Regions from separate parts of the Mesorhizobium sp. 2RAF21 genome, predicted to be linked through region 1. Evidence: predicted binding sites of a transcription regulator. Region 1 holds the regulator's gene; the other holds the start of a gene.
The links. The regulator PhoB, encoded in region 1, activates phosphate uptake and scavenging genes when phosphate is short. The targets are predictions, from matches to a motif close to TGTCATNNANCTGTCAT.
Positions count from the first base shown of each region.

Region 2: phnC (phosphonate ABC transporter ATP-binding protein) is a predicted target of PhoB. The motif match lies at 12,188-12,204, and genes of this name have one in related genera.

Region 1 covers NZ_JBFRGM010000013.1:72,264-87,850, reverse strand. Annotated here, with positions in the region: gene AB4136_RS21660 (hypothetical protein) at 1-511, shown strand, start outside; gene AB4136_RS21655 (glycoside hydrolase family 5 protein) at 526-1,584, opposite strand; gene AB4136_RS21650 (glycosyltransferase family 4 protein) at 1,592-2,800, opposite strand; gene AB4136_RS21645 (response regulator) at 3,529-7,284, shown strand; gene AB4136_RS21640 (substrate-binding domain-containing protein) at 7,549-8,577, shown strand; gene pstC (phosphate ABC transporter permease subunit PstC) at 8,673-10,130, shown strand; gene pstA (phosphate ABC transporter permease PstA) at 10,127-11,443, shown strand; gene pstB (phosphate ABC transporter ATP-binding protein PstB) at 11,458-12,282, shown strand; gene phoU (phosphate signaling complex protein PhoU) at 12,321-13,028, shown strand; gene phoB (phosphate regulon transcriptional regulator PhoB) at 13,047-13,736, shown strand; gene AB4136_RS21610 (ROK family protein) at 13,739-14,989, opposite strand; gene xylF (D-xylose ABC transporter substrate-binding protein) at 15,332-15,587, shown strand, end outside.
Region 2 covers NZ_JBFRGM010000027.1:55,677-71,263, reverse strand. Annotated here, with positions in the region: gene AB4136_RS29865 (heavy metal translocating P-type ATPase) at 1-3,020, shown strand, start outside; gene lspA (signal peptidase II) at 3,128-3,604, shown strand; gene AB4136_RS29855 (cation diffusion facilitator family transporter) at 3,815-4,450, shown strand; gene AB4136_RS29850 (NAD(+) synthase) at 4,620-6,710, shown strand; gene AB4136_RS29845 (hypothetical protein) at 6,939-7,106, opposite strand; gene AB4136_RS29840 (SCO family protein) at 7,198-7,842, opposite strand; gene AB4136_RS29835 (TlpA family protein disulfide reductase) at 7,839-8,369, opposite strand; gene AB4136_RS29830 (c-type cytochrome) at 8,381-8,839, opposite strand; gene AB4136_RS29825 (hypothetical protein) at 8,836-8,973, opposite strand; gene AB4136_RS29820 (DUF411 domain-containing protein) at 9,008-9,448, opposite strand; gene AB4136_RS29815 (multicopper oxidase family protein) at 9,476-10,954, opposite strand; gene AB4136_RS29810 (hypothetical protein) at 11,046-11,384, opposite strand; gene AB4136_RS29805 (hypothetical protein) at 11,713-11,922, shown strand; gene phnC (phosphonate ABC transporter ATP-binding protein) at 12,268-13,119, shown strand; gene phnD (phosphate/phosphite/phosphonate ABC transporter substrate-binding protein) at 13,116-13,976, shown strand; gene phnE (phosphonate ABC transporter, permease protein PhnE) at 13,984-14,802, shown strand; gene AB4136_RS29785 (phosphonate dehydrogenase) at 14,815-15,587, shown strand, end outside.

The sequences.
Region 1 (15,587 bases):
GCTCTACCCCCTCTACAATTTCATACCGCGCCTGGCCTGGAGCGTGCTGCCGTTTCTGCTTCTTGCTGTGCTGGCCGCCTATGGCATCACCACGGGTACCGGTGGCGGTGCGAACGACCTCACCGGCCGGTTCATGGTGACGGCCCACATCCTGACCCAGCTTTCGGCCGCCGTCGTGCTCGGCACCGAGCAGACCACGCAGTTCACGGCGGACTCCGGCCTTGCCTATTCGCTTACCGCTTTTGGCATCTTTGGTTTTGTGGTGCTGTGGACAGTGCTCGCCTATGCGCCCGCCGCCGAGGCGCGCGCCTGGCGTTTCCACTGCATGGTGATGGTCTATCTGCTGCTTCTGATGCTGATCAGCGACTCGTTCTATTCGATCAAGACCGCCGCTCTGCTCTGGTTCCTGCTGGGCACTTCCAACTCTTATCGTAGCCTCAGCCTATCCGGCAAACCTCTCCGTCCGGAGCCTCTTGCTTCGCGGCACGCTATGTTGGCCGCTGCCCGATAGGGTCTCCGAAGGCGTCAGCCTTTCTTTTGAAACGCCGGGCAGGCGCCCTTTCGAGGCGGCAGACGGCCGGCGGCCTCCAGCGCCTTTAGTTGCGGCCGGTCCCCTTTTGGGGTCGGCTGAATATTCAGCGCCTCGCTCTCCGGCCACCAATCGCCACCGGCCCAATAGGTCCAGCCCGTCCAGACATCGGAATTGGCATCGACGAAGGCTGTCATCGCCGTGATGCCGGTCATGCAGGTCCGATTGGCGGCGCCCCCGAATTCACCAAGAAAACCGCGCTTGTCGTTCTTGCGCAGCCAGGTAGAGAAGTCCTTCAGTGCCGTCAAAGCATCGTCTGCCCGATCGCAGGTTTTGTGCGTGCCGGAGAAATTGCTGTCGAGATATTGGTGAACCTCGAAGGCGTAGTTGTTGGCGGGGTCGACGACGCCCAGCATGACGGTGCCGTTCGCTTGTTTGGGATCTTCGTTCTGCCAGCTGTGCGCGCCAGTCCAGTTGGTGCCGGGCACCAGCACGAGATTGTTCGCGCCGGCCTGGCGAATGGCGGCGATCGCTGCGTTCGCGGACGTCAGCCATTGCGTGACATCGATGTCGTGCGGTTCGTTCATCAATCCGAACTGGATTGCCGGATCGTTGCGATATTCGGTTGCCAGGCGCTTCCACAAATCGGCGAAAGCGGTATCCGGGACAGCGTCGGAACCGATTTCCACATCCCGGTATCGTCCATAATTGTGCGGATCGAGGATGACGATCATTCCCGCCCCCTTGAGCTGCGCCACGGTATCGGCCAGCCGGCTCCGTTCGGTCTCGTCGAAAGCCTTGTTGAGGTCGGGCTGGAGCCGCTCCCACAGAAACGGCAGGCGCACGGCGTTGAAACCTTTTTTGGCGAAATAGCCGATCGTCGTGGCGCTCGGATAAGCATAGTCCTTGCCGTAAACACCGGGCACGTTGCCGAACTCGGCACCGGCCAGGTTGACACCGCTCAGGCACCCGGCTGATGCGGTCTGGGGCAAAAGGGCTGCCGTGGCGAGGAACATCGTCAGGATCCGCTTTGTTAGCCGGAGTTGCTTGGCCATTTGTAACCTAACGTGGTTCGGGCGCCGGTACGGCGCGTGTCACGGGCGCGTGGCGACCCAGCACCTCGCGGTAGACGTCGACATAATGTTCGGCGACCTGATCCCAGGAGTAGGCGGACGCAGCTTGCATGGCGGACAAGCGATAGCGCTGAGTGTCGGCAAGGATGACATCGAAGGCAGCCTCGATCGCTGCCGCGGTCGCGTCGCTGTCGGCAAAGTCGCAAATTCTGATTTCGCCGTGCCTGGAAGCGAGGTCTTTGTAAGCCGTATTGGCATTCAACACGGGCATCAAACCTGCGCTTAGTGCCTCCACAGCGACAAGACCAAAACCCTCATAGTCTGAAGCCGAAGCGAACAGCGAGCAGCGGCCGAGCACATTGCGGATCTCCTGGTTCGGCAGCCCGATATGGACATCGACGTGACTATCGAGGCTGCGTTCGGCGATCATTCGCCGCAGTTCCGCTTCGCTCAAATCTCCAGGCACACCGACGATGTCGAGATGCCAATCCTTGGAATGATCGACGAGCTTGCGCGTGGCATCGAGCAGATTGTCCAGCCGTTTGTTGATCGAGAAACGGCCGAGCGTGACGATGTTGCGAACGGCTTGCCGCGAGCCGGAGTCAGCGAATTTCCGGGTATCGACGCCGTTGTCGATCTGGATGACGCGATTTCCGGCGATTGCCTGGAATGTGCGTGTATCCTGGGCGCTGCAGCCGATCAGGCGGCGATAGGCTAGGGCGGACAGACGCGTAGCGGTGTTGAACCAGATCGTCTTCAGTCCGGCATGTTTTTCAGTGTGAAAGAAGCCGCCATGGGTCGTGGCGACCATCGGCTTGCCGTGGAAGAGACGTGTCCAGGCCAAAGCATCGAAGAAAAAGTCGATGGCGTGAACATGCACGATGTCGGCATCGCCGATGTGGCGAAAGACCTGTGGTGCGAGGGGGTAGCGTGTGCTGCCTGAAAAAGGAATGCGCACGACCTCGATACCGTCGATGGTCTCGATGGCCGGCAAGGTCTCGTCGAGCGCCGTGAAACGCCGGTCGAGCGTGACGACACGCACGCGGTAGCCGTGTTTGCGAAGCTGTGTCGAAAGATTGGCAACGACCTCCTCCAATCCGCCGCGGTTGGGCAGATATTGTCGCACGACCTGCACCGCCAATGGGCTGGTGTCGCGGCTGGGCGATTGGGGGGCGGGCGATGCGGGCATGGCAGTTATCCAAACGGCAGCGGCAGGCGCCGCCTATCGAATAGCACATGGGTCGCCGACAGACTAAAGCGGCGTTAATTTAGGCAGATATGAAGTGCCAAACGTCATCAAACGCTTGGTTTGGTAAACCAACCGCAACGTGCAGCGTCTCATCGCAAGACAGGGAAGGCAGATTTGAGTGGCGGAGAGCCTGCCTATTGGCAGGAGACATGCACGCGCCCATCGGCCTGCCTTGCCTGTCCACAAGCAATCGGCGAAGACGATTGGCCACCGGGCTGCGAGGCGGGCTGAGATAAGGTCGTACGTGCATGCCGACGCGGTTTCTTGCGCGATATTGCCGGTTTCGTCGATGGAAGCGGCTGCGCCTCCGGACCGGTCGGGAAGACCTGAGTGCCGCTTTCCACGGGCGGGGTTTGTACGGCAGGATCGTTGCGTTGCCAGGCACGCCTCATGTCCATCGAAGGCGGAATCACCACGGTTCCGTCATCCGTACGTGCGCATCCCCCTGCCGCCACCGGCAGGCAAAGCGTGATCCCAAGGAGTGTCCGTCGCATCAAAAGCATCTTCGCGCCTGCTTACTCGCGTGAGAAGCCTATCGCAACCCGGCAATCGTCACGGGCGCTTGGTGCAGGGCGCGGTTCCGATTTGTTAAGGTTAATTGCCCGTTAAGCCTTCCCTGTCAGATTTGGCCGCCGGTCTCGGGAGGGGCCGGGGGCTGGTTTTGGGGGCTGACGGGGATGGATATTGTAGGTGGAGCGGTCGGGGCAGACGAGCCGCCGGCGGTAAAAGAACATGGCGCAACGGACGCGCTATCCCGGCAGGCATTGCAAGACCTTGTCGAGGCTGGCTCCGGCTGGCTTTGGGAAACCGATGCCGAGCTGCGCTTTTCCTGGCTCTCCGAAAGCTACCGGACGGTGACCGGCGCTGACCCTGCCTCGGTGCTCGGCCATTTCCGCTTCGATTTTCTCAACCAGGTCCAGAAAGGAAGCCGTGGCGCCTCGGCGCATCTGGAAAATCTGGAGGCACGTCGTCCGTTCAGCGACTTCGTTTATCAGCCGAAAGACAGCCGCCCCGGCTTCCGTTGGGTGTCGACGTCGGGCTTTCCACGTTTCGACGCCGAAGGCCGCTTCAGCGGCTATCGTGGGGTTGCCCGCAACGTCACGGCCCTCGTCGAGGCGGTGGACGAAATCAAAGGTCTCGCCACCGACGAGGCTGGCGAGCGCGGAGCGCACATGGATCACATGATGGCGGCGCTCAACGCGATGAGCGATGCCGTCTGCTATTACGACGAGGAGGACCGACTGGTCCTCTATAATGATGCTTTGCCGGCAATGTACCACGGCCTTGCCGACATCATCCGCAAGGGCTTGAGCTTTGATGAGCTGATCGAGACGGGGCTCGAACGGGGACTGTGGGATACGGAGGCGATGAGCCACGCAGCATGGCGTGACATCGTCTTGAACCGACGCTGCGACGCGGTTTCGTCGACATCGGCGCTACGGTTTACCGATGGACGGATTGTCATCCATCGGGAAATGCGAGGGGCCGAGGGCGGTACCATCTCGATCTGCACGGACGTCACGGAATTCGAAGCGAGCCGTACCGAGGCGCAGGCTGCCGGCGAGCGTGGCCAGGAGCTGGAATCTGACCTGCAGCGCACCATCGATTCCATGACGATGGGCGTCATCATCCTCGATGCCCAGATGAATGCCGAGATCATCAACAGAGCCTTCTACGACATCTGGAATGTGACGACGGACCAGATTTCCGTCGGTTGTCCGTTCCGCGCCCTCATGGATGTCAACCGCTACAATGGCGTCTATGAAATCGCCGACGAGCATTGGGAGGATTATGTAGCCTCGCGCGTTGCCGAAATCCAGGCGGGTGATGTGGCGCCACGCGAGTTCCGCAGAGCCGACGGTCACACCATGATCTATTCGGTCACGAAACTCTCCGGCGGCAAGCGGCTGATTTCCTACGTCGATGTTTCGGAGGTCAAGAAGCGGGAGGCTGAAGCCGAGGAAGCGCGGCGGTATCTCGCCAGTGTCCTGGAATCGTTGCCGACCGGCGTGCTGATCTATGATCGCGACGACCGTTTCGTTTTCGCCAACAAGAAGCTGCTGGATTCGATCCCGGTCCTGCAACCGGCCTGGCAGACCGGGCGCAGCTTCCGCGATTCCCTGGAACTCGGCCACGCCAATGGCTGTTTCCGCCTTAGCGGCGATCCCGAGATCGACGAGCTCTATGACGTTGATCGCAATCGCTGGTTGGATGCCATGATGGCACGCTGCCGCCTGCGCAGCTCGAGCTTCGAACGGCAGAACCCCGATGGCCTCTGGTATCAGGCTTTCGACATGCGTACCGATGACGGCACCTTCATCGGGGTGCGCGTCGACATCACCGAACTGAAGGATCGGGAACGCGCGCTCCAGGAATCGATGAGCGAAAACGAGGTGTTCAGGTCTCTCATCGACAACGTGCCGGTCTCCATCTACGCCAAGCGCTCGGATCTCAAACTGTTCTACGTTAACAAGGGATGGTGCGAGTTGACCGGCGTTGCGCGCAAGGATGCGATTGGCCGGACCGATATCGAGATTTTCGGGGAGGAGGGTCAGGCGTTCGTCGATGGCGATCTGGCGGTGCTGCGCACCGGAGAAACCCATGAGGTCGAGGAAGCGATCACGGCGGCGGATGGCGTAACCAGGCACCAGTTCGCGCGCAAGGGCGCGATGATCGCCTCCGACGGCTCGCTCTATCTGATCGGCTCGACCACCGACATAACCGAATTGAAGGAACGCGAGGCTGAACTCAAGGAGGCCCGCCAGCGGGCCGTGCTGGCCGACCGCGCCAAATCGGAATTCCTGGCCAATATGAGCCACGAAATCCGAACGCCGATGAACGGCGTGCTCGGCATGGCGGAGCTTCTGGCCAAGTCCGATCTGGATGCCAAGCAAAAGACCTTCACCGACATCATCGTGAAGTCGGGCAATGCGTTGCTGACCATCATCAACGATATTCTCGACTTCTCGAAAATCGACGCCGGGCAGTTGGTGCTCGACCCTGCTCCGTTCAATTTGGCCGAGGCGATCGAAGACGTCGCAACCCTCGTTTCGACGCGGGCAAAGGAAAAGGACCTTGAGCTGATCGTGCGCGTTCAGCCCGGTCTCGATGGCATGTTCGTCGGCGACGTCGGCCGTATCCGGCAGATCGTCACGAATCTGCTCGGCAATGCGGTCAAGTTCACCGACGAAGGCCATGTGCTGGTGGATGTCGCCGGCAACAGGATGCCCGCCGGCACCAAGCTGACCATCTCGGTTACCGACACAGGCATCGGTATTCCGCCGGAAAAACTGTCCCAGATTTTCGAGAAGTTCAGCCAGGTCGACACGTCGTCGACGCGACGTCACGAGGGAACGGGACTAGGGCTCGCGATCACCTCACGTCTTGTCGAGCTGATGGGCGGCGAGATCGGCGTGGATAGCGCCGAGGGCAAGGGCTCGACCTTCTGGTTCACCGTGACGTTGCCCGTTGCCCAGCAGACAGAGGGGCAGCGCGTGATGCCCATCGACGTGACGGGCGCCCGGATTCTGATCGTCGACGACAATGCGGTAAACCGATCCATCCTGAGCGAGCAGATGGCTTCCTGGTCGTTTGACGCCTGCGCGGCGGCGAGTGGCATGGAAGGGATGAAGGTTCTGGCCGCTGCCGCGGCCTATGGCGTTCCCGTCGACTGCGTGGTGCTTGACTATCAGATGCCGGGCATGACGGGGGCCGAAGTGGCGCGTGTCATCCGCAACACCGAAGGTCTCGCCAGTACACCGATCATCATGTTGACCTCGGTCGACCAGACACTCGGCAATGCCAGCTATCGCGACCTCGCCATCGCGGCTCATCTCATTAAGCCGGCCCGGTCTTCGATCCTCCTGGAGGCGCTGGTTTCGACCATTCAGCGCCATCGCAGCGCTGCCCTGCCTCCCAGTGAGGTCGATGCGACCGGTCGCTTCACAACCCGGACAACCATGCCGCTTGCCGTGGCCCTCGAACCGGCGCCACAGATCGCGCCTGTTCGTCCCTTGGCGACCAAGAGTGAAGGCGGCCTCGACATCCTCGTTGCCGAGGACAACGAGGTGAACCAACTGGTCTTTACCCAGATCCTGGCTGACACGGGATACAGCTTCGAGATCGTCGGCAACGGCCGCAAGGCTCTGGAAGCCGCCAGCGAGTTGAGACCGCGGATGATCCTGATGGATGTCTCGATGCCGGAGATGAACGGGCTGGAGGCAACGGGCGAAATTCGCAAACGCGAGGCCGGGAACGGCACGCACGTGCCTATCGTCGGTGTCACTGCGCATGCGCTGAAAGGCGACAGGGAGCGGTGCCTGGAAGCGGGTATGGATGACTATCTGCCGAAGCCGATCAGCCCCAAGGCGCTGCTGGAGAAGCTCGATCGGTGGATCGGTGGCGCATATGAGGCTCGCCGCAGTGCCGGATAAGAAGCCGGCGCTTTGACGCCGGTGTTTCCAATGAAATTTCATTTGCCGGCTGTCGCTGCCGGTAAATTCAAGCAAATCGCTGATTTCGCGGGCGGAACCCTGCTTTCCGCTGGGGACGGTTCGTGTGTGCTTTGGTGGTCGGTTGCCAGTCGTTACTAGGGTGACATGAAACTGTCATGCGACTGTAATAAACGGGCGCTATGGCCTCACTCGGCGCCGCAGGAAAGGCGTCTAGAGACCACCTTCCTAACAGGAGCAGGCCCAATGAAAAAAGCTCTTCTCACCGCGTCGGCCGCTGCCTTCGCGCTCGCCGCTTCGGCTGGCTTCGCCGCCGCGCGCGACCAGGTTCAGGTCGCCGGTTCGTCGACCGTTCTGCCGTATGCCAAGATCGTTGCCGAGCAGTTCGGCGAAACCTTCAACAAGTTCAAGACCCCTGTGGTCGAGTCCGGCGGTTCGGGCGCCGGCATCAAGGAATTCTGCAAGGGCGTCGGCGAGAACACCATCGACATCGCCAATGCCTCGCGTCCGATCAAGAAGGACGAAATCAAGTCGTGCCAGGACGCCGGCGTGAAGGAAATCCAGGAAGTGAAGATCGGCTATGACGGCATCGTCTTCGCAACCGACGCCAAGGGTCCGGATTGGGCGCTGGTTCCGGCCGACATCTACAAGGCCTTGGCCGCCAAGATCGTCGTCGACGGCAAGCTGGTCGACAATCCGAACACCAAGTGGAACCAGGTCAACGCGAAGCTGCCGGCGTGGGATATTGCTGCCTACATTCCGGGTGAAAAGCACGGCACGCGCGAAGTCTTCGAGACCAAGCTGCTCGACGCCGGTTGCGACAAGGCAGCTCTGAAGGCTGCTGGCGTGACCGATGAAAAGGAAATCGGCAAGACCTGCATCGCCATCCGCAAGGACGGCAAGGCTATCGACATCGACGGCGACTACACCGAGACGCTCGCCCGCATCGACTCCAACAAGACCGGCGTCGGCGTATTCGGCCTGGCCTTCTACGAGAACAACGCCGACAAGCTGAAGGTGGCCACCGTTTCCGGCATCACGCCGTCGACCGAGACCATCGCCAAGGGTGAATATCCGGTGTCGCGTCCGCTGTTCTTCTACGTGAAGAAGGCGCATCTCGGCGTCGTTCCCGGCCTCAAGGAATATGTCGACTTCTTCCTGACCGACCAGATGATCGGCCCGGACAGCCCGCTGGCAGAGTATGGTCTGGTTTCGGCTCCGGAAGCCGAGCGCAAGGGCCAGCGCGAAGCCTTCGACGCTGGAAAGACGATGTAATTTTCCTGCTGCCGGGGCGTGGACTTAAGTTCGCGCCCCGGTCATTGCAGTCGGACCCGGTCCGGCTGTTTCCGTGACCTTTCAGAGGCCGCTCCATGTCATCCATGCTCGTCTTGGCAATCGTCGTCGCGATCGGAATTGGCGCCTTCATCATCGCAAGGCAGAGAGCGGCAGCCCAGGATGACGGCAAGGTCAAGCCGCATTCGCGAGCCCACTATCATGGCTGGTGGGCATTCCTGCTCGCAACGTTGCCGGCCGCCCTGTTTCTGGCGCTTTGGGTTATAGGCTCGTCCGTCTATCTCAATAGCCATCTGCATGCGCAGATGCCGGCGCAGACCGGTGTTGCCAGCGAACCCCTGGCCGTCAGCCTGACCAAGAGCCTCGCCAACGGCTTGCGCAAGCTGGACCCGCAACAGGTCGCATCGCTGCCGGCGACTTTCGCCGAACTGCGACCTTCGCTTGCCGCTAAGGGCGTTGCCCTGGCCACCGATACGCAAGACTACATGATCTCGATCGCGGCCGCGGCCAACAAGGTCCAGGATACGCTGGGACTGGTTGGCGCCGTTGCCACCGTTGCGCTGTCGCTCGCGGGTGCCGCCTATGGGATCTCGCAGGTCATGCCGCGGGCTCGAGCCCGCAACAATGTCGAGCGGCTGATGCTTTGGGGTCTGCTCGGCGCGTCCACCATCGCCATCCTGACCACGATCGGCATCGTGCTGTCGATGCTGTTCCAGACGCTGAATTTCTTCCATCGGGTTCCGCTTTCGAATTTCTTCTTTGGCACGGTGTGGGATCCACGCTTCGCCGCCGCCGGTGCTGTTGGCTCCGAGGGGCAATTTGGCCTGATCCCGCTGTTGGCTGGTACGCTCTATATTGCTTTCGTCGCGTTGCTGGTGGCGGTGCCGATCGGTCTTATGTCGGCTGTCTACATGGCCGAATACGCTTCGCCGCGTGTGCGCGCCGCGGTCAAGCCGTCGCTCGAGTTGCTGGCCGGCATCCCGACCATCGTCTACGGCATCTTCGCGCTCGTCACGCTCGGACCATTCCTGCGTGATTTGAGCGCCGCTCTCGCCGGCGGTACGTCCTTTATCCAGGCGCAATCGATCCTGACCGCCGGCCTCGTCATGGGTGTCATGCTGATCCCGGTTGTGTCTTCGCTCTCCGACGACATCATCACGGCGGTGCCGCGTGCCATGCGCGACGGCTCGCTGGGTCTTGGCGCGACGCGCTCGGAAACGATCAAGCGGGTCATCCTGCCGGCGGCGCTGCCGGGCATCGTCGGCGCAATCCTGCTCACCGCCTCGCGCGCCATCGGCGAAACCATGATCGTCGTGCTTGCCGCCGGTGTGGCCGCCAATCTGACGCTCAATCCGTTCGAGGCGATGACCACCATCACGGTCAAGATCGTCAACCAGTTGACCGGTGACCTCGAATTCAATTCACCGCAGACGCTGGTTGCCTTCGCGCTCGGCATCACGCTGTTCGCGCTGACGCTGGTGATGAACATCGTCGCCCTTTACATCGTCCGCAAATACCGGGAGCAGTACGAATGACCGACGTCACCTTGGATACGGTCGCCGCCTCGGTTCCCCAGGCACGTCGCGACATCGGCCTCAAGAAACGTTATGCCGCTGAGCGCCGCTTCCGCCTCTACGGTGTGTTGGCGATCCTCGTCGGCCTGGCCTTCCTGGCGGTCATGCTGGTTTCGATCGTGGGCAAGGGCTACACCTCGTTCTGGCAAACGACGATCACCCTGCCGATTACCTTCGACGAGAAGGTCATCGACCCCGACAACAAACGGGCATCGGATCCAGACGTGCTGGTCACGGCCAATTATCCGGTCTTGGCGCAACGCGCCCTGATGGAGAAGCTCGGCATTGATCCGAAGAACAAGCCGATGGCGGCGAAGCTGAAAGGCTTTCTGTCGGAAGGCGCTCGCGTTCAGCTGCGAAACGTCGCCGTTTCCGATCCGGCGGTGATCGGCACGACGCGCAACGTCGAGATCCTTGCCGCCGCCAACCTCGACTCGGCTTTCAAAGGCCAGATCGATTTGAGCGTTCCGGAAGATCGCCGCAAGGTTTCCGACCAGCAGGTCGAATGGATGAACAAGCTCAAGGCCGAAGGCGCAATGGCCGAGCATTTCAACACCGGTCTGTTTACCTTCGGCGCCTCCAGCCGTCCGGAAACGTCGGGTCTCGGTGTCGCGATCATCGGTTCGTTCTACATGATGGTGATCGTGTTGCTGCTTGCGCTGCCCATTGGCGTCGCCGCTTCGATCTACCTCGAAGAATTCGCCAAGAAGGGCCGTTTCACCGATCTGATCGAGGTGAACATCAATAATCTGGCCGCGGTGCCGTCGATCGTTTTCGGCCTTCTAGGCCTCGCTGTCTTCGTCAATTTCCTCGGCATGCCGCGTTCTGCCGCCTTCGTCGGTGGCCTGGTGCTGACGCTAATGACGTTGCCTACCATCATCATCGCCACGCGCGCTGCTCTCGCTGCCGTGCCGCCCTCAATCCGCTCGGCTGCTCTCGGTCTTGGCGCCTCGAAGATGCAGATGGTTTTCCAGCACGTCCTGCCTTTGGCTGCGCCGGGCATCCTCACCGGTACCATCATCGGCCTGGCACGCGCGCTGGGTGAGACGGCTCCGCTGCTGCTGATCGGCATGGTGGCTTTCGTGGCCGATTATCCGACGACGCCATTCGATCCGGCGACGGCGCTGCCGGTGCAGATCTATATGTGGGCCAATGAGGCCGAGCGCGCCTTCGTGGAACGCATGTCGGGCGCCATCATCATCCTTCTGGTCTTCTTGATGGCCATGAACATCACCGCGATCGTGCTCCGGCGTCGCTTCGAACGGCGCTGGTAGAAAGGGAGCCTGATATGAATATCATGACGGAAAAGACCCTCGAACAGGCAGTGAGCAGCCAGATGAGCGCCCAGACCAATGAGATGATCAAGATGCGTGGTGACAAGGTCACCGTGCACTATGGCGAGAAGCAAGCGCTGTTCGACGTCAATCTGGACATCCGCCAGAACCAGGTGACGGCGCTCATCGGCCCGTCCGGTTGCGGCAAGTCGACCTTCCTGCGCTGCCTCAACCGCATGAACGACACGATCGATTCCGCCAAGGTTGGCGGCAAGATCACGCTGGACCAGGAAGACATCTACGATCCCAAGATCGACGTAGTCGAACTTCGCGCCCGCGTCGGCATGGTGTTCCAGAAGCCCAATCCGTTCCCGAAGTCGATCTACGAGAATGTCGCCTATGGTCCGCGCATCCATGGGCTTGCCAAGAGCAAGGCCGACATGGATCGGATTGTTGAGTCCAGTCTGCAAAAGGCGGCGATCTGGAATGAGGTGAAGGACCGCCTGCACGAACCGGGTACGGGCCTTTCCGGCGGTCAGCAGCAGCGCCTGTGCATCGCGCGTGCAATTGCCGTGTCGCCGGAAGTCATTCTGATGGATGAGCCCTGCTCGGCTCTCGATCCGATCGCAACCGCCAAGGTCGAGGAATTGATCGACGAACTGCGGCAGAACTACACGATCGTCATCGTTACGCACTCGATGCAGCAGGCGGCACGCGTGTCGCAACGCACCGCCATGTTCCATCTCGGCTATCTGGTCGAGGAGGGGGCTACCGACAAGATGTTCACCAACCCTGACGACAAGCGCACGCAGGATTACATCACCGGCCGTTTCGGCTGAGCCGACGAGCGCGGCAGACGACAAGCGAGGACAGGATCATGGGTGAACATACCGTCGCGTCGTTCGATGAGGAACTCGGACAGATCAGCAAGCTTGTCCGCGATATGGGCGACCTTGCGGGATCGATGGTCGAGAGCTCGACCAAGGCGTTGCTGAAATCGGACAATGGATTGGCGCAGCGCGTCGTGTCCGACGATGCCATCATGGATGCGCGCCAACGCGAACTGGACAACCGTGCGATCACGCTGATCGCCAAGCGGCAGCCGATGGCGCAGGACCTTCGTGCCGTCATCGGCGCCATCCGCATGGCGGGCGATTTCGAACGCATCGGCGACCTTGCCAAGAACATCGCCAAGCGGGTTGGCGCGGTCGGGCAGAGCGGGACGCCGCGCGAATTTTCGCATTCCATCGATGCCATGGCGCAGCTCGTACTCGTCCAGGTCGACGGGGTGATCGAGAAATATGCGGCGGCTGATCCGCAGGGGCTTGCTCAGCTGAGGGCCGACGATGAACGGATCGACGTAAAATACACTTCCGTCTTCCGCGAATTGCTGACCTACATGATGGAAGATCCGCGCAACATCACGCCGTGTACGCATTTGCTGTTCTGCGCCAAGAATCTGGAACGCATCGGCGATCACGTCACCAATATCGCCGAAAATGCCTACTACGTGCTGACGGGCGAGCAGTTGCCGCCCAATCGGCCGAAGTTCGACGAGACGGCCGCAGCCGTCCCGGCCGCGTAGCAAAAGGACGACGGCAAGATGATCGCGCCGCGTGTCATGGTGGTGGAGGACGAGGAGCCGTTGGGCGTTCTCCTCCGCTACAATCTGGAATCCGAGGGCTACCAGGTCGAGGTGGTGGCGAGAGGCGACGAGGCGGAAATCCGGCTCCAAGAGAATGTTCCAGATCTTCTGGTGCTCGATTGGATGGTTCCGGCCGTATCCGGTATCGAATTGTGTCGTCGGCTCAGGATGCGCCCCGAAACCGAACGTCTGCCGATCATCATGCTGACGGCGCGAGGCGAGGAAAGCGACCGTGTGCGTGGGCTTTCCACGGGAGCGGACGATTATCTGGTCAAGCCGTTCTCGATGCCGGAGTTCATGGCGCGGGTGAAGGCGTTGCTGCGCCGGGCCAAGCCTGAGGTGCTATCCTCGGTGCTCAAGGTGGGCGACATCGTGCTCGACCGCGAGTCGCACCGGGTTTACCGCAAGAAGAGTGAAATCCGGCTCGGGCCGACGGAATTCCGCCTGCTGGAATTCATGATGCGCCATCCCGGTCGCGTTTTCTCGCGCAGCCAGTTGCTCGACAATGTGTGGGGCGAGACCATCTACATCGACGAACGCACGGTGGATGTGCATGTCGGGCGGCTGCGCAAGGCGGTCAACAACGGTCGCATGCCGGATGTCATCCGCACCATCCGCGGATCCGGTTACGCTATCCGCGAGGACTGAGCCTAGCCTTCGCCGCCTTGTGGCGGCGGGGGCATGGTTGCCATCGGACCGCCCAGTGCGAAGATTTCCTGGTCGATGAAGGTCAGTGCGCGCATGGCGCACCCTTCCCGGATCAGCATTTGCTCGTTCGGCTCCGTGTCGAAGGAAATCGAAGCGGAATGCTGGCCGCCGGCGGTCTGGGCAATCGCTTCCCGCAGTGCCGGCTCGATCAGGTCGAAGGCCGTCGCGCCGATACCGACGAACGTCACCGGGGCGGGGTCGATGACGGCAAACAGGGACCCCAGACCGTAGCCCAGCGCCTCACCGGCGCATCGATAGGCGTCGCGTTCGGGGCCTGCTGTCATGCGTGCCTTATCAGCTAGCGCCTGCATCTCGTTATCAGGGATGTCGGCAGCCGGTTCCGCGTTTTCGTCGATGCCATTGGCGCTTCGCCAGATCGCATAGTTACCGGCATAGGCCTCGACGCAGCCGTGCCGGCCGCAGCGGCACAGCGCGCCTTTCGGGCGATGGATCATGTGGCCGAACTCGCCGCCGGACGAATGTGTGCCGATGAACAATTCGCCGTTGAGCACGATACCCATGCCGATACCGTGCGAGAGCAGGACGGCGATGAAGTCGTCACGATAACGGTCGGTACCGCGCCAGCGCAACGCAACGGCCATCATGTTGCAGTCGTTCTCGACGATGACAGGAATGCCGAACGCCTCTTCGAGGATATCTGCGAACGGAATATTGCCGTGAGGCGTTATTGGCGTCCAAAGCATGGCACGCGCATGGGAATCGGCAGTGCCCTGGACAGCGAAGGCAATACGCAGCACGCGTCGCCCAATCGTGGTTTCGTCTTCGAGGCGCTGCCGCACGATCGTGACACATTCCTCGATCAGGGCTTCCCGCGGCAGGGTCAGGGTGTCCAGCCTGCGGGCATCCTGGGCCAAAACGCGCCCGGCATAGTCGGTGACCGTCGCGGTCAAGAGGTTGAGCGATAGGATCACCGTGATCACCGCCGCAGCGTCCGCGGCAAGTTCCAGCCCGACCTGCGGGCGGCCACGTTTCGCGGCGGTCGATTCACTGCGTCCTTCCATCAGGACGCCCTCGGCGATCAAGTCGGAAGAGATTGCGGAAATGGTCGAGTGGCTGAGACCGGTTATCGTGGTGATTTCGGTGCGTGAAGGCTGTTTGGAGCGGCGCACGGCGGAGATCACCATCGCGCGGTTCCTGCGGCGCAAGTCATCGTGCCGGATTCCGACGGTCATGTCCTTGCCGTTCCTTCCTCCGCCAGCCCTTCGTGAATTCGAGGCTGTTTGCGCACAAGTCCCGCAAGGCATCGGGAAGCGTGCATTCTGTCCATAGGTCGCAGCGCAGGCGAATGCAAAATCCGTTTCGATTTTGGTGTCCTGCCACCAACCTCCTCCACAGATAGTGGCAGAAGCCCGTTCCCGCGTCACTATTATTTCGAGGCACGAAATAAATAAAACTGGATTGTTGAAACCGGTTGACAGAAGAGCCTGCCGCTGCAATTATTTTTTCGAAGCTCGAAAAAAAGCTTCTCCAAGGGCAACGCATACCAGCGCGCCATTGGGCGCAGGGAGGAAACCATGAAAAAGTTCACAACCGCCATTCTGGCGGGTGTCGCCATGACGTTCGCGCTTACGGCCGTCGCCGAGGCGAAGGGCAAGGTTATCGGCGTGTCCTGGTCCAATTTCCAGGAAGAGCGCTGGAAGACCGACGAAGCGGCAATGAAGAAGGCGATCGAGGCAGCCGGCGACAAATATATCTCTGCCGATGCGCAATCGAACCCTGGCAAGCAGCTCACCGACGTGGAAAGCCTGATCGGCCAGGGTGCCAACGCCC
Region 2 (15,587 bases), on a different contig from region 1:
TCTCGATGCGCTTCAAGGTCGACGGTCTTGATTGCCAGAACGAAGTCCGCACGCTTCGTGCGGCAGTCGGTCCGCTTGTGGGCGGTGACGACAAGCTGTCCTTCGACACCAAGACCGGTGTCATGGAGGTGCTATCGGCTAACGCTTTGGTCGTCGATGACATTCGGCGCACGGTCGCGACGACCGGCATGCAAGCCCATCTCCTGGAAAATTCCCCGCAGCAGTCGGCACTGCTGTTCCGAGTCGAAGGTCTCGATTGCAAGAACGAAGTCGCAGCGCTCAAGAGCGAGGTCGGCCCGTTGGTCGGCGGCGAGGACTGGCTGACCTTCGACACCGCGAAGGGGCTGATGACCGTTGCGCCCCAACAGGTGGCAACGGCTGATGACATTATCGACCGCGTTGTTCCGACTGGAATGCGCGCTTCACTGGTCGCGGACGGCACGTCGGAGACATTGCTCTACCGGGTCCACGGTCTCGACTGCAAGAACGAGGTCGCGGCTCTGACGCGGGAATTGAGCACGTTGGTCGGCAAGGACAAGCTCGCCTTCGACACCGCGCGCGGTATGATGACGGTTGCTCCTCAAAACCGGTCAGGAGCCGGCGTGATCGAGGAAGCCGTTGCTCGTACCGGCATGCGCGCCGAGCGGTGGTCGCCCCCGGAAGGAGTATCGAGCGCGGCAGAGCCCACAGCGTCGGACGGAGCCGCGTGCGGCTGCGGCGCGGAGGCGCGGGAGGCCCTCAGCCCATCGATCCCGACCCACATGCCCGGTCAAATCGTGTTTCGCATTCACGGCATGGACTGCGCCGACGAGATTGCGGCATTGAAGCGCGAGGTCGGCCCGCTGGTCGGGGAAGACAAGCTCGCCTTCGATCTTCTCAATGGCCGCATGTCGATCGACGCGATGTCGGATGCTACGCTCGAGGCCCGTATCGAGAAAGCGGTGGCTCGTGCCGGTATGCGAGCGGAGTCGTGGAGCGAAGGCAGCGACAGCGCCGCAGCACAGGACGAAGAGCGCCGCAAACGGGTGCAATCGTGGCTGACAATAGCGAGCGGCGCTTTCGCGGCGCTGGGCTTTGCGGTGCACGCCTGGCTTGCCGGCGGTGTTCTTACAGCCTTCGAGGCAGGTGAACACGGCTTGGGCTCGACGCCTTTGCCGAGTATGATCCTCTACACGCTCGCAGTGCTGTGCGCGGTCCGTTATGTCGCCCCCAAGGCCTGGCTCGCTGCCAAGCGGCTGCGACCCGATATGAACTTGCTGATGACGGTTGCGGTTGCGGGCGCGATAGGCATCGGCGCCTGGTTCGAGGCTGCTACTGTTTCGTTCTTTTTCGCGCTGGCGCTCGCGCTCGAGACATGGAGTCTGGGTCGCGCGCGGCGAGCAGTCGCGGCTCTCATGGAACTCGCGCCGCCGACGGCTCGCGTCAGGTTCAAAGACGGCTCGGAGCGCGATGTTCCGGCAGCTGAGGTGCGGGTCGGCTCGCACATCATCATACGGCCGGGAGACAAGATCCCGCTCGACGGCAAGGTTGCCGCCGGCGAGAGCGAGATCAACCAAGCGCCGATCACGGGTGAAAGCGTCCCGGTGTTCAAGGAGGCGGGCGACGAGGTTTTCGCCGGCACTATCAATGGCGAGGGAGCGCTTGACGTCCTCACCACAAAGGCGGCGAGTGACACCACGCTTGCCCAGATCATCCGCATGGTCGGTTCGGCGCAGAGCCGGCGTGCCCCCAGTGAGCAGTGGGTGGAGAAGTTTGCGCGCATCTACACGCCCGTCGTGATGATCCTTGCCGTTGCGATCTTTTTGGTTCCGCCCTTGCTCTTAGGCGGTGCCTGGGACGTCTGGTTCTACCGGGCGCTTGTGCTCCTCGTTATCGCCTGTCCTTGCGCGCTCGTGATCTCGACGCCGGTAACGATTGTGGCGGCCCTCGCCGGAGCGGCGAAACAGGGTGTGCTGGTGAAGGGTGGCATTCACCTCGAAACACCAGCTCGCCTCAGCGCGATTGCCATGGACAAGACGGGCACGCTCACCGAAGGGCGGCCGCAGGTCGTCGAGGTCGTCGCGCTCGGCGGTCGCAGCGAAGCCGAGATTCTGCGTTCCGCAGCGGCCCTGGAGGCGCGCAGCGAGCATCCGATTGCTCGCGCGATCCTGGCAAAAGCGGCCGAGCTGAAGATCGTCGCAGAACCTGCCGAGGCGGTCCAGGCCATCACCGGCCGCGGTGTCATCGGCCGCTTCGCCGGCCGCGAAATGTGGCTCGGTTCGCGTCGCTACGTCGAGGAGCGTGGCGTCAACCCCGACGGCGTGTTGGAGCGGGCCGATGCGCTTTCGAGCGCGGGTCGCACGATGGTGGCGGTGGGCGACGATCAAGAAGTCTGGGGGCTTGTCGCCGTTGCCGATGCTGTCAGGCCTGAAGCCACGGAGATCGTTGCGGCGCTCCATCGTGCCGGCATCAAACACGTTGTGATGCTCACGGGCGACAATCGGGCGACCGCCGAGGCGATTGCGAAGCAGACCGGTATCGATGAGGTCCGGGCGGAACTATTGCCCGGCGACAAGGTCTCGGCCGTTGAAGATCTGGTGCGGCTCTACGGGTCGGTTGCCATGGTTGGTGACGGGGTCAATGATGCTCCCGCGATGGGGAGGGCCACTCTCGGCATCGCCATGGGTGCAATGGGCACAGACGCCGCCATCGAAACCGCCGACGTGGCGCTTATGTCGGACGATCTGTCGAGGCTTCCGTGGTTGGTCCGCCATTCGCGCGCGACGATGGCGGTGATCAGGCAAAATGTCGCCTTCTCGATTGCCGTAAAACTCCTGTTCACGGCGCTTACGGTTTTGGGCCTGGCGTCTCTCTGGGGCGCCATCGCAGCGGATGTCGGCGCGTCGTTGTTGGTCGTTCTCAACGGGCTTCGCCTGCTCAACCGTGGTCAGAACATCGAACACGGGGGGCCGTCTGGCGGCGTCGGAGTGCGGGCCCGCCGGCATCACGCACCCGTGACAGCCGAGACGGCCCCAGCATAGTCCAATTTTCAACCCGCTGGACCTCATGCAGCGCGGAGGTCATGTCCAGGAGAATTTCGTTGGCGTATTTGGCTTTAACTCGACGAGGCGCGCTCGCTGGAAGCGCTTTGGCCGCTGCACTCGCCACTGATTTCGTCACGAAATGGCTGATTCTCAACATCGTGATGGTGCCGCCGCGCACGATCGAGGTCGCGCCATTCTTCAACCTGACGCTTGGGTTCAATACGGGCGTCAGCTTCGGGATGTTTCAAGAGATATTCCTCGATCGCCCGTTGTTGCTCGCCGGAATTAGTATAGCGATCTCAGCCGGGTTTCTCGTATGGGCCATGAGATCGCCAAGGCCGTCGGACACGATCGGTCTTGGCTTGATTGCCGGCGGCGCCATGGGCAACGTGTTGGACCGGATGCGCCAAGGCGCGGTGACCGATTTCCTCGATTTTCACCTGGGCGGCTGGCATTTCCCGGCCTTCAATATGGCGGACACAGTGATAACGATTGGCGCGCTCCTGCTAATCGCAGGATCCCTTTGGTCGCCGGGCTCGACGGCTCCCGCTGAAAAGCGGCCGAGCCGCGCAGCGCAGTAAGGCTGGCATTCCTCAATGGTGTCTGCGCTCAGGTCTGGTGATGGAAAGTCGCGCCGTTTCCTGTCGTCGGACCAGCACTCTTCGGTCGCTAGCAGCACGGTTGGTGCGCTGCTCACTTGGCCTGAAGCATAGCCTGGGCTTTCGTGGCCCGTTGTCTCGAAGTCGTCGCAGCCATCGCAATGAGTTATTAGTGAATACGGGAAACCGCATATGAACGCGAAATCACACCAGGAAGAAGACGAAATCCAGCTGGATGCAAGTAACGCTGCCGAACGCAAGACCTTGCTTTGGGTGCTTGGTATTAACTTCCTCCAAGTAATTCTCGCGGGACTCGTTGGGGTCATCGCAGATTCTACAGGTCTCCTGGGTGCCGCCCTCGACAACTTGGGAGATAGCTTTGTCTATGCAATCAGCATCTATGCCGTTGGTAAGACGATTGTGGCCAAAGCGCGTGTCGCACGCCTGTCCGGCGTCCTTCTGACCATTTTGGGCCTGGCTCTACTCGTGGAAGTCGTCCGACGCTTTTTCGTGGGCGCCGAGCCGATCGGCTTGGCCATGATTGCTACGGCCATTGCAAACGCGGCAACAAATTTGCTTTGCCTGCGGCTGCTGCGGGCGCATCGGCAGGATGGCGTGCACATGAAGGCGTCCTGGATATTCACGACCAATGATATGCTGGCCAATGCCGGCATCGCTGTATCGGGCGCCGCGGTCATGCTCCTGGAATCTCCGCTTCCCGATCTGATCATCGGGCTGGCGGTCGGCGGAATCGTCCTCAAGGGCGGCTGGGACATACTGAGAGAGGCTCGCGAGGCCACATTGAAGAGTTCAGTCGAAGAGGATTGACGGTAACATCTTTGCAGCTGCCGTGCGTTCTCCAGTCCGGGGCCAAACTGCCGCCGAGCCGCGATCGCTGCCTGCGCACCTGATCTGCTGGAAGCCCTCGATGGTTGTTGCATCCGGCTCAGTCTATTATCCGTGATGCAGATGGCGACCTTCGGAAGGCGAACAGCACATGGCTGAGCAACAAGTCAGCTTCTTCTCCCCATATCGACATGACTTTGTGCGTCTTGCGGCGTGCGTGCCACGCATCGATGTCGCTAATCCCAGCTTCAATCTCGATCGCACACGTGAACTTTTACAAGAAGGACATCGAGAACGCATCTCGCTTATGCTCTTCCCCGAACTCGGTCTCTCGGCTTATGCAATCGATGATCTTCTGCAGCAGGACGCACTGCTTGACTCCGTGGAAGCAGCAATCGCACGCCTCGTCCAGGAGAGCGCTGATCTCTTCCCCGCCTTTGTCATTGGCGCACCGCTCCGAGCAGACGGCCGCCTCTACAACACGGGGGTCGTCATCCACCGCGGGCGAATCCTGGGTGTCGTTCCCAAGGCCTATCTGCCCAACTACCGGGAATTCTACGAGCGTCGGCATTTCAGCCCTGGCGTCAATGTTCGCGGCAGGAACATCTCTCTTGCAGGTGCAGAGGTTCCCTTCGGGGTCGATCTGCTTTTTCGTTCCGCCGGCACGTGCCTCTTCACCTTCCATGTCGAGATTTGCGAAGACATGTGGGTACCTTACCCGCCAAGCACCGCAGCCGCACTTGCGGGTGCCGAAGTGCTGCTCAATCTGTCCGCCAGCAACGTCACGATCGGCAAGGCCGACGATCGCCGCACACTCTGCGGGTCGCAATCGATGCGTTGCATCGCGGCTTACGCCTATTCGGCAGCCGGGCCTGGCGAATCCACGACCGATCTCGCTTGGGACGGACATGCATCAATTTTTGAGAACGGGCTGAAGCTCGCCGAAACCGAACGGTTTTCTTTAGGCTCGACAATGGCGGTGAGCGACGTCGATTTGGGAAGACTTCGGCAGGAGCGCATGCGTCGTGTGACATTCGGCGATTGCGGGCGCGCCTGGGGGATTGAGCCGGCCGATTTCCGCACGGTCTCCTTTACCCTCGACGCGCCGAGAGAGCCTTTGCCCCTGAAGCGCAGGATCGAGCGCTTTCCTTACGTTCCGTCCGATCCTGCAAAACTGACAGAACATTGCTACGAAGCTTACAACATTCAGGTCCAGGGCCTTGCGAAGCGCCTTGAGGCAACGAAGATAAGCAAGGTCGTGATCGGCGTTTCCGGTGGGCTCGATTCTACACAGGCTCTGCTCGTCTGCAGCCAAGTGATGGACCGCCTCGACCTGCCACGTTCGAACGTCCTGGCGTTCACCATGCCTGGATTTGCAACCGGCGAGACCTCCAAGTCGAATGCGTGGGCATTGATGCGCGCGGTTGGCGCCACCGCGAAGGAGATAGACATCCGTCCTGCGGCGCGGCAGCTCCTGGCCGACCTCGGGCATCCCTTCGCGAGCGGGCAGCCGGTGCACGACGTGACATTCGAGAACGTGCAGGCTGGGCTTCGGACGGACTACCTTTTCCGGCTGGCCAATCATAACAATGCCTTGGTCGTCGGCACGGGCGATCTGTCAGAAATCGGCCTCGGCTGGTCAACCTATGGCGTCGGCGATCACATGTCGCACTATAACGTCAACGCCTCCGTTCCGAAGACTCTAATTCAACACCTGATCCGGTTTGTGGCGGCTTCGGACGACACCGACAAGGCGACGGCCGAACTCCTGCTGGCAATTCTCGCCGCGGAGATCTCGCCGGAGTTGGTTCCAGCAAAAGAAGGCGCAGGTGCGCAATCGACCGAGGCAGCTATCGGACCCTACGCCCTGCAGGATTTCAACCTGTACTATGTCACGCGCTACGGACTCCGGCCCTCGAAGATCGCCTATCTTGCACTGCAGGCTTGGGAAACCGTGGAGCGCGGCGCCTGGCCCGCGAATATGCGGGCACGCGACAGGCGAGCCTACGATCTTTCCACGATCAAGCATTGGCTCCGCCTGTTCCTCTTCCGGTTCTTCACCATCAGCCAGTTCAAGCGCTCGGCAATGCCGAACGGCCCCAAGATTTCATCGGGCGGTTCGCTCTCGCCTAGGGGAGATTGGCGCGCGCCATCCGATTCAACCGCGAGCGTGTGGCTAGATGAGTTGGAAAGTGGCGTACCGGACGATGCGGCACCTAACGCGGGCGGCGATACCGAGTAGGTGGTTAGTGGCTGCGGCTTCATCGCACCCCCGCAAGGGACGCAAGCGGTGTGAATTCAGGCACTTCACGATTTCCTTATGAGGAGGGTGTTATGATGGCGGACAAATGCGCCGAACGCCGACCGGTGCCAGACGGAATCTAAGATTGTGGCTCCGAGGACTCGCTTGCAGGATTGGCGCAGAATATGCGGTAGCAGAATATGCGGTACATGACGCCGATGAATCCCGCTATGCGCTTGTCGGCCAGGCGGTGGTAGACCGCCTTCGATTCCTTGCGCCCCTCGATGAAGCCTGCCTCACGCAGATCTGCTGGGAGAGGCCTGGCTGACGGATCTGGAGCGTGTCTTCGAGATCACGCACGGAACGCTCGCCGTCGACAAGGGCGCAGACGATCATCAGGCGATTGGAGTTCCCGGTCTTCTTCTCCCGGAGTGCATCGACATGACGAAAGGTGTTTCGGCGGCAATCCTGGATCAAAAATAAATGGTCATGGCTGATTCACGCTGTTCGTCAGGCCGTTGACATACATGACCAGGTTTAATGGATCGAACCTGAGGCCATGAAACTTGGCCGCGAAGCGCCCGCCACGGTCGATCACATGGGTGACCACGCCGTGCATCTGCTGGCCGCCTTCGAGCGGATCGAAACGGACGTTGTATTCCTCCGACAGCTTGCGCGTAGCGTCCTCCGCCTGTCCCTCGCGGGTGGTCAGGAACGTCCAGTTGCTCGGGTCCAGCCCGTGCGCCTCGCCGTATGCTTTCATCACCTCGGGCGTGTCTGCCGCCGGATCGGTCGTCACCGTCAGGAACTGCACCAGGTCCTTCATGGGCGTTTCACCGACCATGGCCTGGACTCGGGCGATCAGGTCGGAGTGCAGCGGACATACGTCCGTGCAGCTCGCGAAGACGAAGTTGAGCACGACGACCTTATTCGAGAAATCCGAGAGGCGAACTGGGTTGCCTTCGGCGTCGGCCAGTTCGAATCCCGGCGCTGCGGGAGCGTCGATCGCCTGAAAATACTTCTCCTCGCTGCCCATTAGCCTGTCGAGATCGGCGCCCGGGTGATGGGCATGCGCGGGATGCGCGAGGATCGGCGTCGCAGCCAGGGCGGCGAGAAACGCTCTTCTATTCATTTCCGTTCTCCAGTTTGGTCGAGTTCGCGTTCGATGATCCCTTCGAGGAAGGCGACCATCTCGGGAGTATCCCATTCGGCGGGCCCGGCGAGCCGCGCGAGCTCATTTCCCTGCGGACCGATCAGAAGCGTGGCCGGCAGGCCGAAAAGCCCCAGCGAACGGATCGCCGCCCCGTCCTGGTCGATGAAGACGGCGAGCTTGACCCCGATCTCGTCGAAGAACATCCGGACCGCGCTGGCTCCCGCTCGGTCCACCGAAAGGGCTACGACGGCGAACTCCTCGCCGCCGAGTTGCTGCTGCAGGCGGTCGAGCGTCGGCATCTCGGCCCGGCATGGCGCGCACCACGTCGCCCATACGTTTAGCAGCACGACCTTGCCGCGCCAGTCATCAAGGGATCGCGGCTCTCCCGACTCCTCGGCGAAGACGAGATCGGCCAAGGGCTGCGGCTCCTGATGCAACGACATGGCAGTCGGTGCTTGGGCATCCGCGCTGCTCGCGGCCGCGATGACGGCAATTGCAAGCGCCATCAGGATTGCTCTCACTGCGCCTTCTCCTTTTCCCGGCGGCTCATCTGCGCCTGGTACGCGCGCTCCCGCTCCGGCCATGTGCTCTTGATGAAGGCGAGAACGGCGCGGATCTCGCCGTCGCCCAGCACGTTCCCTAATCCCGGCATGTCACTTTCGTAGCCGTTGCCCACCACGGCGGCAGGGCCTTCCTTGGTGATCCGGAACAGCACCCCGTCTGGGTGGTGCCATGTGTGCCCCGAAGCATCGTGCGGCGGGGCGGGCATGCGTCCTGACGGCAGCGGCCTCTTCCAGTCGGGCTGGCCTTCGAGGTTGGCTCCGTGGCAGGAGGCGCAGTTCGCGGCATAGAGTTGCCGCCCCTGTGCGATCGCCGCCGCATCGCTGGGATTGGCCCCGAAATGCCAGAGCAAGGCGATGGCGGCCAACGCCGAGAGCCCCGCCACGATGCCGAGGGCAACAGCCTTCCTGCTCATTTACGGCCGCTGAAGAACAGGTACTTCACCAAGGCCGCGGCTGCGAGGACAAGCACGACGGCGAGCAGGAGCCAGACCAGTGCCATGCCCGCCATCATGCCGCCCATGCCGTCCATCATTCCACCGTCCATCATTGGCGGCTCCTTCCGTTTTTGGGTTCCGGCGGCACTATTCCCGCGCATAGACCCCGCCCACGGTGCCGGACTTGGTGATCTCCAGCATCTCGAATGGCGCTTCCTTGGTGCCGCTCATCCCCGGCGAGCCCATGGGCATGCCGGGCAGCGTCACGCCCTTGATGTCGGGCCGTTCGGTCAGGAGCTTCTCGACCGTGCTCACGGGGACGTGGCCGCTGACGACGTAGCCGTCCACGAACGACAGGTGGCAGCCCTGGAACTCGTCAGAAATGCCAGCCTCGCGGCTCATCTCCGCCAGGTCGTGCGTCGCCTTGACCGTGACGTCGAAGCCGTTCTCCCGCAGGTAGTCGGCATAGCCTTCGCAGCAGCTGCACTGCGGGTTCTTGTATAGGGTAAGGTCCTTCTCGCCTGCGAGCGCCGGGACGGCAGCCCAGACGAACGAAACGAGGGCGACGGTGTTCATAATGGTACGCATTTCGGTTCTCCTTTTGAAGGGGGGTTGTCAGGCGACGCGGAAGACGCCCATCATCCCGGCGGCCTGGTGTTCGAGGATGTGGCAGTGGAGCATCCAGTCGCCGGGGTTGTCGGCGACGAAGGCGATCTCGACCCGCTCGCGCGGAGACATGAGCACCGTGTCCTGCCATTCGCGGAGGCGCGTCGGCTTGCCGTTCCGGGAAATCACCCGGAACGAATGGCCGTGCAGGTGGATCGGATGGTGCCAGGCCGTCGCGTTGGTCATCGCGATGACATGGCTCTTGTCCCGCGCCAGCGTCAGCATCGGGTCCATGATGTGACCCTCGGCAGCAACCCCGTTGATGAACCAGATGCCGCCGGAATGCATCATGTTCATCATGTCGCCCATCATGCCGCCCATCGCGCCGGCGGAATCCTCGCCCGTGTCGCCCATGCTGCCGCCCATCTCCTGCATGACCATGGCTCCCATCATGCCGCCGTTGAAGGTGACCTCGTGGCGGATGGCCGATGCGAGGTCCGGTTCTGGCAGCGGGTTCGGCGGCAGGAGGGCGGGCCAGTCGAGGGCCGTCTGCCTGAGCGGCTGATCGCCATAGGCGAGATCGACCAGGCGGTATTCGAGGTCCTTGTAGAAGCGATCGATCACGGAAACCCGGCTTCCGGCTTCAGCCGTCATGTCGAAAATGATGTCGGCGCGCATGGCGGGTCCGAGCACGACGAGCCCGCCCTCCGGCGCATGCGGCTCGACGGGCTGCCCGTCCAATGCGATCACGGTGGGTTCGTGATCTCCGAAGTCGAGGCCGAAGATGCGGGCGTTGGCGGCGTTGATCAGGCGCAGGCGGACTCGTTCGCCCTTCCTGACAGGGACGACATCCGGCACCCGGCCGTTGATCGTGACCGTGTTGCCGACGCGGCCATTGTGCATCATGTCGTGGCGGTTGCCGAAGTCCTCCCGCATCTCAGCGGTCTTGGTCAGCCGCCAGTCAGACAGCACCCAGGTTACGTCGCGGTCGACCCGGACCGGATTGGCTTCTTCCACGATCAGCGGCCCGTAGAGGCCTCGGCCGACCTGCTCGAAGCTGCGATGGTGGGGGTGGTACCAGAAGGTGCCCGCATCGACCGCCTCGAACTCGTAGGTGAAGGTGTCGCCGGGCGCGATCGGCACCTGCGTGAGATGCGGCACGCCGTCCATGCCGTTCGGCACGCGCACGCCGTGCCAATGCACGGTCGTCTCTTCGTCCAGCGCGTTCTCGACCGCGATCCGCAGGCGTTCTCCCTGGCGGACGCGGATCTCCGGGCCGGGCAGCTTGCCGTCGTAGCACCATATGGCGGTCTCGCCGTGCGGGTCAGGCGCGATCTGAGCGCGGCCCGGTCCAGCGCGGAGCCGGAATTCCCGAATGCCTGCGGCGCGGGCATGCGATTGCGGCGGAAACATCGCACCCGTCGAGACCGCGGCGGCGGATGCGAGGAAGGCTCGACGCGTCAGCGTCGGCACGCGGAAATCGGACATGGATCAACCATCCTGGAACAGCCTCATATGACGCGCGGACGAAGCCAGCGGGTCGACGGGTCGGCCGCGAGCGGATGCCGCTGCGGCCGCGTCAGCTCAGGAAGGTGGTTCGGGGAGGGTAGGGGTCCGGGGGACCCGTGCGGTCGTCCGACGGTTCCGCGGGCGGCGAAGAAACGATGGCCGCGACATGCGGAAGCTCGGTCACGGCAGGTGGGCAGATCGCAGTCAGCGTGGTCACGCAGAATTGGTCGCACGCCGACGCCAGGCCGTCATCGCGGGGACAGTCCTGGCAATCGGCCATGCCGCCATCGTCCATGGCCGCCATCGACATCTTCAGGGACATGTCGGTCGAAGCCGCCGCGTGCGCCGCCGTGCCCGCGGCGAAGGCCGCGAGGAAGACGACTGCGAGGATGCGGACGAGGTTGCTCATTGACCGGACAGTAGTCCTGCCTCTGCAACGTGTCCAGATTCGGATGGTCGCAGATGATGGGAGCGGCCAGGAAACGAGATTAATGATCGACGCACTGGCGGTGCGGCAGTCCGGACTGATAGACGGAACTGCGCGCTTTGCCCGATCTCATTCTAGGGGAATGTCGGCCGGCAGTCAGCCTTCGCGTGAATGGAAGCAGGCTTGGCGATCACGTCTGGTGAGAGCAAGCTAGCCGTGAGAGGGTCTTCCAAAATCCTCCAGACGACTTCGGTGGCGGGGGTGTCGAACATCGGCCATGGCTGAGCAAAATACGGTCGGGCTGCCATGAGTGGATTTTTTGCAGCGCTGCCTTGGCCTTCCGCTGCTGAAGAAGGAGGGGCAGGCGCATGCCGAAAAAGATCTGACCGTGAGGGTGATACATACCGGTCAGTTTTGTGGCCGTGCGCCACGGCTCAACAATCTTGTCCAATTCGAGTTTAATAATCGTGTCGGTGAGGATCAGCGTATCTGTGCCGCGTTATTGGCCCCTGAACATTAAAGGGGCACAGATATACGGTAGAAAGTTCAGATCACGAACAGCGACGGGCTTCCGCGCCACAGTCGAAGGTCGTAGAAGGGTGGAACTTTGCCGTTCGTCTCGCCCATCGGAACGAGACGCCATTCACAACACAAGCACCTAGGTTTGAACGCGGAAATGAGACATTTGCGGATGTAACAACCTTGCCGCAATGCAGCATCGTCCGCCTTGCACGCGGCGAAGGGTCACTTCACTGACGGATAGAGTCACAAAACCTTCGCGACCTTGACATCGAAGTGTCATCCACGAGCCCTACTGTATTGCGAAACGCAATCTCTGCGTCATTCACATTACAGATGGTGATCCATGAAGCCCAGCGATGCCGAGACCGACCGCAAATACGTGTTGCGGCTCAGAAATGTCGGTGTGACCTATTCAGGCGGAGTGGTGGCGCTCAGATCGACCACCCTCGATTTCTTCCAGCGCGAGTTCTCCGTTTTACTCGGCCTGTCGGGTGCGGGGAAATCGACACTTTTGCGCTCCCTGAACCTCCTTGTTAAACCTACCTCCGGCGAGATTGTCTCATCGGATTTCGGTGTCCTTGGCCCGACCGGCGCACTCCGCCAGCACCGGCGCCGAACGGCACTCATTTTCCAGCACCATCAGCTGATCGAGCGACATACGGCCCTCGCCAACGTCCTCACCGGCCGACTCGGCTATCACAATACCTTGCGCAGTTTCTTCCCGCTGCCCCGCGCGGACCTGGAACTGGCTCTCCACTGCCTCGAGCGCGTCGGTCTGGCCGACAAATCCATGACGCGTGTCGATCAGCTCTCTGGCGGCCAGAAGCAGCGTGTCGGGATTGCCCGCGCGCTGGCGCAGCAGCCCAACATCATTCTGGCCGACGAGCCTGTCGCCAGCCTCGATCCCGCCACCTCGGAGAAGATCCTCGAACTGCTTCGCCAGGTGTGCAAAGAAGACGGCATCACCGCCATCGTGTCGCTGCACCAGCTGGAATACGCGCAGCGCTTTGCAGACCGGATCATTGGCCTTGCCGGTGCACATGTTGTGTTTGACGGCGCTCCTGATGAGCTCAATGACGACAATTTCGCCGCGATATACGCCGGGCACCGCCGTGAGCCAATCGCACCCAGCCGGACGAGTAACCCCGCCTACGCCCAGCCACCGTTTACGCCTGAGATGGAGATGTCCCTATGAACCGCCTGCTGAAATTTGCCATTGCTGCCGCCCTTGCCATGGGGCTGGCAGCGCCAGCCCACGCCGCCAATCCGAATCCAGAGACTTTAAAGGTCGCACTGTTACCGGATGAGAATGCGTCCGAGTTGATCAAGCGCAATCAACCGCTCAAGGACTACCTCGAGAAGGAACTGGGCAAGAAGGTCGATCTGGTTGTGACAACAGACTACTCGTCGATGATCGAGGCAATGCGTTTCGGCCGGATCGACATAGCCTATTTCGGTCCGCTCTCGTACGTGCTTGCCAAGGGCAAAGCCGATATCGAGCCGTTTGCGGCAATGGTCAGCGACGGCAAGCCGACTTACCGCTCTGTCGTCATTGCCAACGCGAATGCCAATGTGAATTCGCTCAGCGACATCAAGGGCAAGAAGGTCGCTTTCGGCGATCGCGCTTCCACCTCCAGCCATCTGATTCCGAAGACGTTGATGGCGGAAGCCGGTGTCGTGAATGATCGCGATTACCAGCAGCACTTCGTCGGCAGCCACGATGCGGTTGCGGTGAATGTCGCCAACGGCAATGCGGAAGTCGGGGGCCTTTCCGAGGTGATCTGGAAAACTCTTCTTGAGAGAAAGCTCGTCGACGCAGGCAAGGTCAAGGTCATCGCCTACAGCAAGGAATATCCCCAATACCCGTGGACGATGCGCTCCGACCTGAAGCCGGAGCTGAAGGACAAGATCCGCACCACTTTCGTGAACCTGAAGGACCCCGCAGTTCTGAAGAACTTCAAGGCGGACGGTTTCGCCCCGATCACGGACAATGATTACGACGTGATCCGCGATATGGGAAAGTTGCTTGGAATCGACTTCGGAGCGATGTGAGGACGTGATGACGACGCTCGGCGCAACCACAATCAACACAACAAACCATTATCTCGATCAGTACAGTCGGGCGTGGATCCGGCAGTCTGCCCAGGTTGCTGCGGTACTCGCTATTGTGCTGGTTGCATTCTGGTATGTTGGTCTTCTGGATTTCGGGACCCTGGCAAACGGGGTTCCGGCCATCTTAACGCTGGCCCGCGAGGCGATGCCGCCGGATTTCACCAATGCGCGCGCGTGGCTCAAGCCGCTGGTGGACACCTTGGCAATGAGTATTGCCGGAACGGCAATAGCGGTGCTTCTGTCATTTCCGCTGGCTTTTCTTGCTGCCCGGAACACGTCGCCGCACACGATCGTATTTCATGTCGCCCGTACCCTGCTAAACGCTCTTCGCTCGGTCCCGGAGCTGATTATGGGCATCATTTTCGTTGCTGCCGTAGGCTTTGGTGCTTTACCCGGCGTTCTGGCATTAGGCCTGCATTCGGTCGGTATGGTCGGCAAGTTTTTTGCGGAAGCAATTGAGCATGTCGATGAGGCCCCCATAGAGGCTGCGCGCGCCGCAGGTGCAACTCCGGTTCAAGTGTTGTTCCACGCCGTCCTGCCACAAGTGTCATCGCAGTTCGCAGACGTATCCGTCTATCGCTGGGAATATAACTTCCGCGCATCCACGATAATGGGAATGGTTGGCGCAGGCGGTATTGGGTTTGAGCTGATGGGATCGCTTCGAATCATGTTGTATCAAGAAGTCAGCGCCATTTTACTCGTCATCCTGATAATGGTGACAATCGTCGATGGCCTGAGCGGCTATTTGCGGAAGAAATTCAAGTAAGGACCGGCCATCGTGAAACCGCGCGTCGTCATCACCCACAAAGTGCATCAGGAAACCTTGGATCTCCTCTGTGACCATTGTGAAGTCACTCCCAATCAAACTATGGAAACCCTGCCCCGCGAAGAGATTCGCCGCCGTGTCGGCACGGCGGATGCAATGATGGCCTTCATGCCGGACTGGGTCGACGCCGATTTCCTGGCAGCTTGCCCGCAGATGAAGGTCATCGGCGCGGCCTTGAAGGGCTACGATAACTTCGATGTCGCGGCCTGTACGGCCCGGGGCATCTGGCTGAGCATCGTGCCTGACCTCCTGACCGTGCCGACGGCTGAGTTGGCCATCGGCCTTACCATCGGCCTCACCCGCAAGATGATCCAGGCCGATGCCAGGGTCCGCTGCGGCAAATTCGCCGGTTGGCGGCCGGAGTTTTTCGGCCTGGGCATCGCGGGGTCCGCCATTGGTATTCTCGGAATGGGGGCGATTGGGCAAGCCATCGCCGAACGGCTGAATGGCTGGGGCGCAACGCTGCTATACAACGACCGGGTGCCGATCCCAGCACCCGGCGGCGAAGCTCGACCTAGTGTTGCTCGGCGCAGCCTGGAGGAGGTATTATCCGAATCCGATATCGTCATCCTGGCCCTGGCGCTGGCCCCAGACACCATCCATCTGATCAACGACAGGACGCTCGCCCTGATGAAACCAGGCGCATACCTCGTGAATCCATGCCGCGGCTCTGTCGTGAGCGAAGCTGCTGTTCTAACTGCGCTCACCAGCGGTCAGCTCGGCGG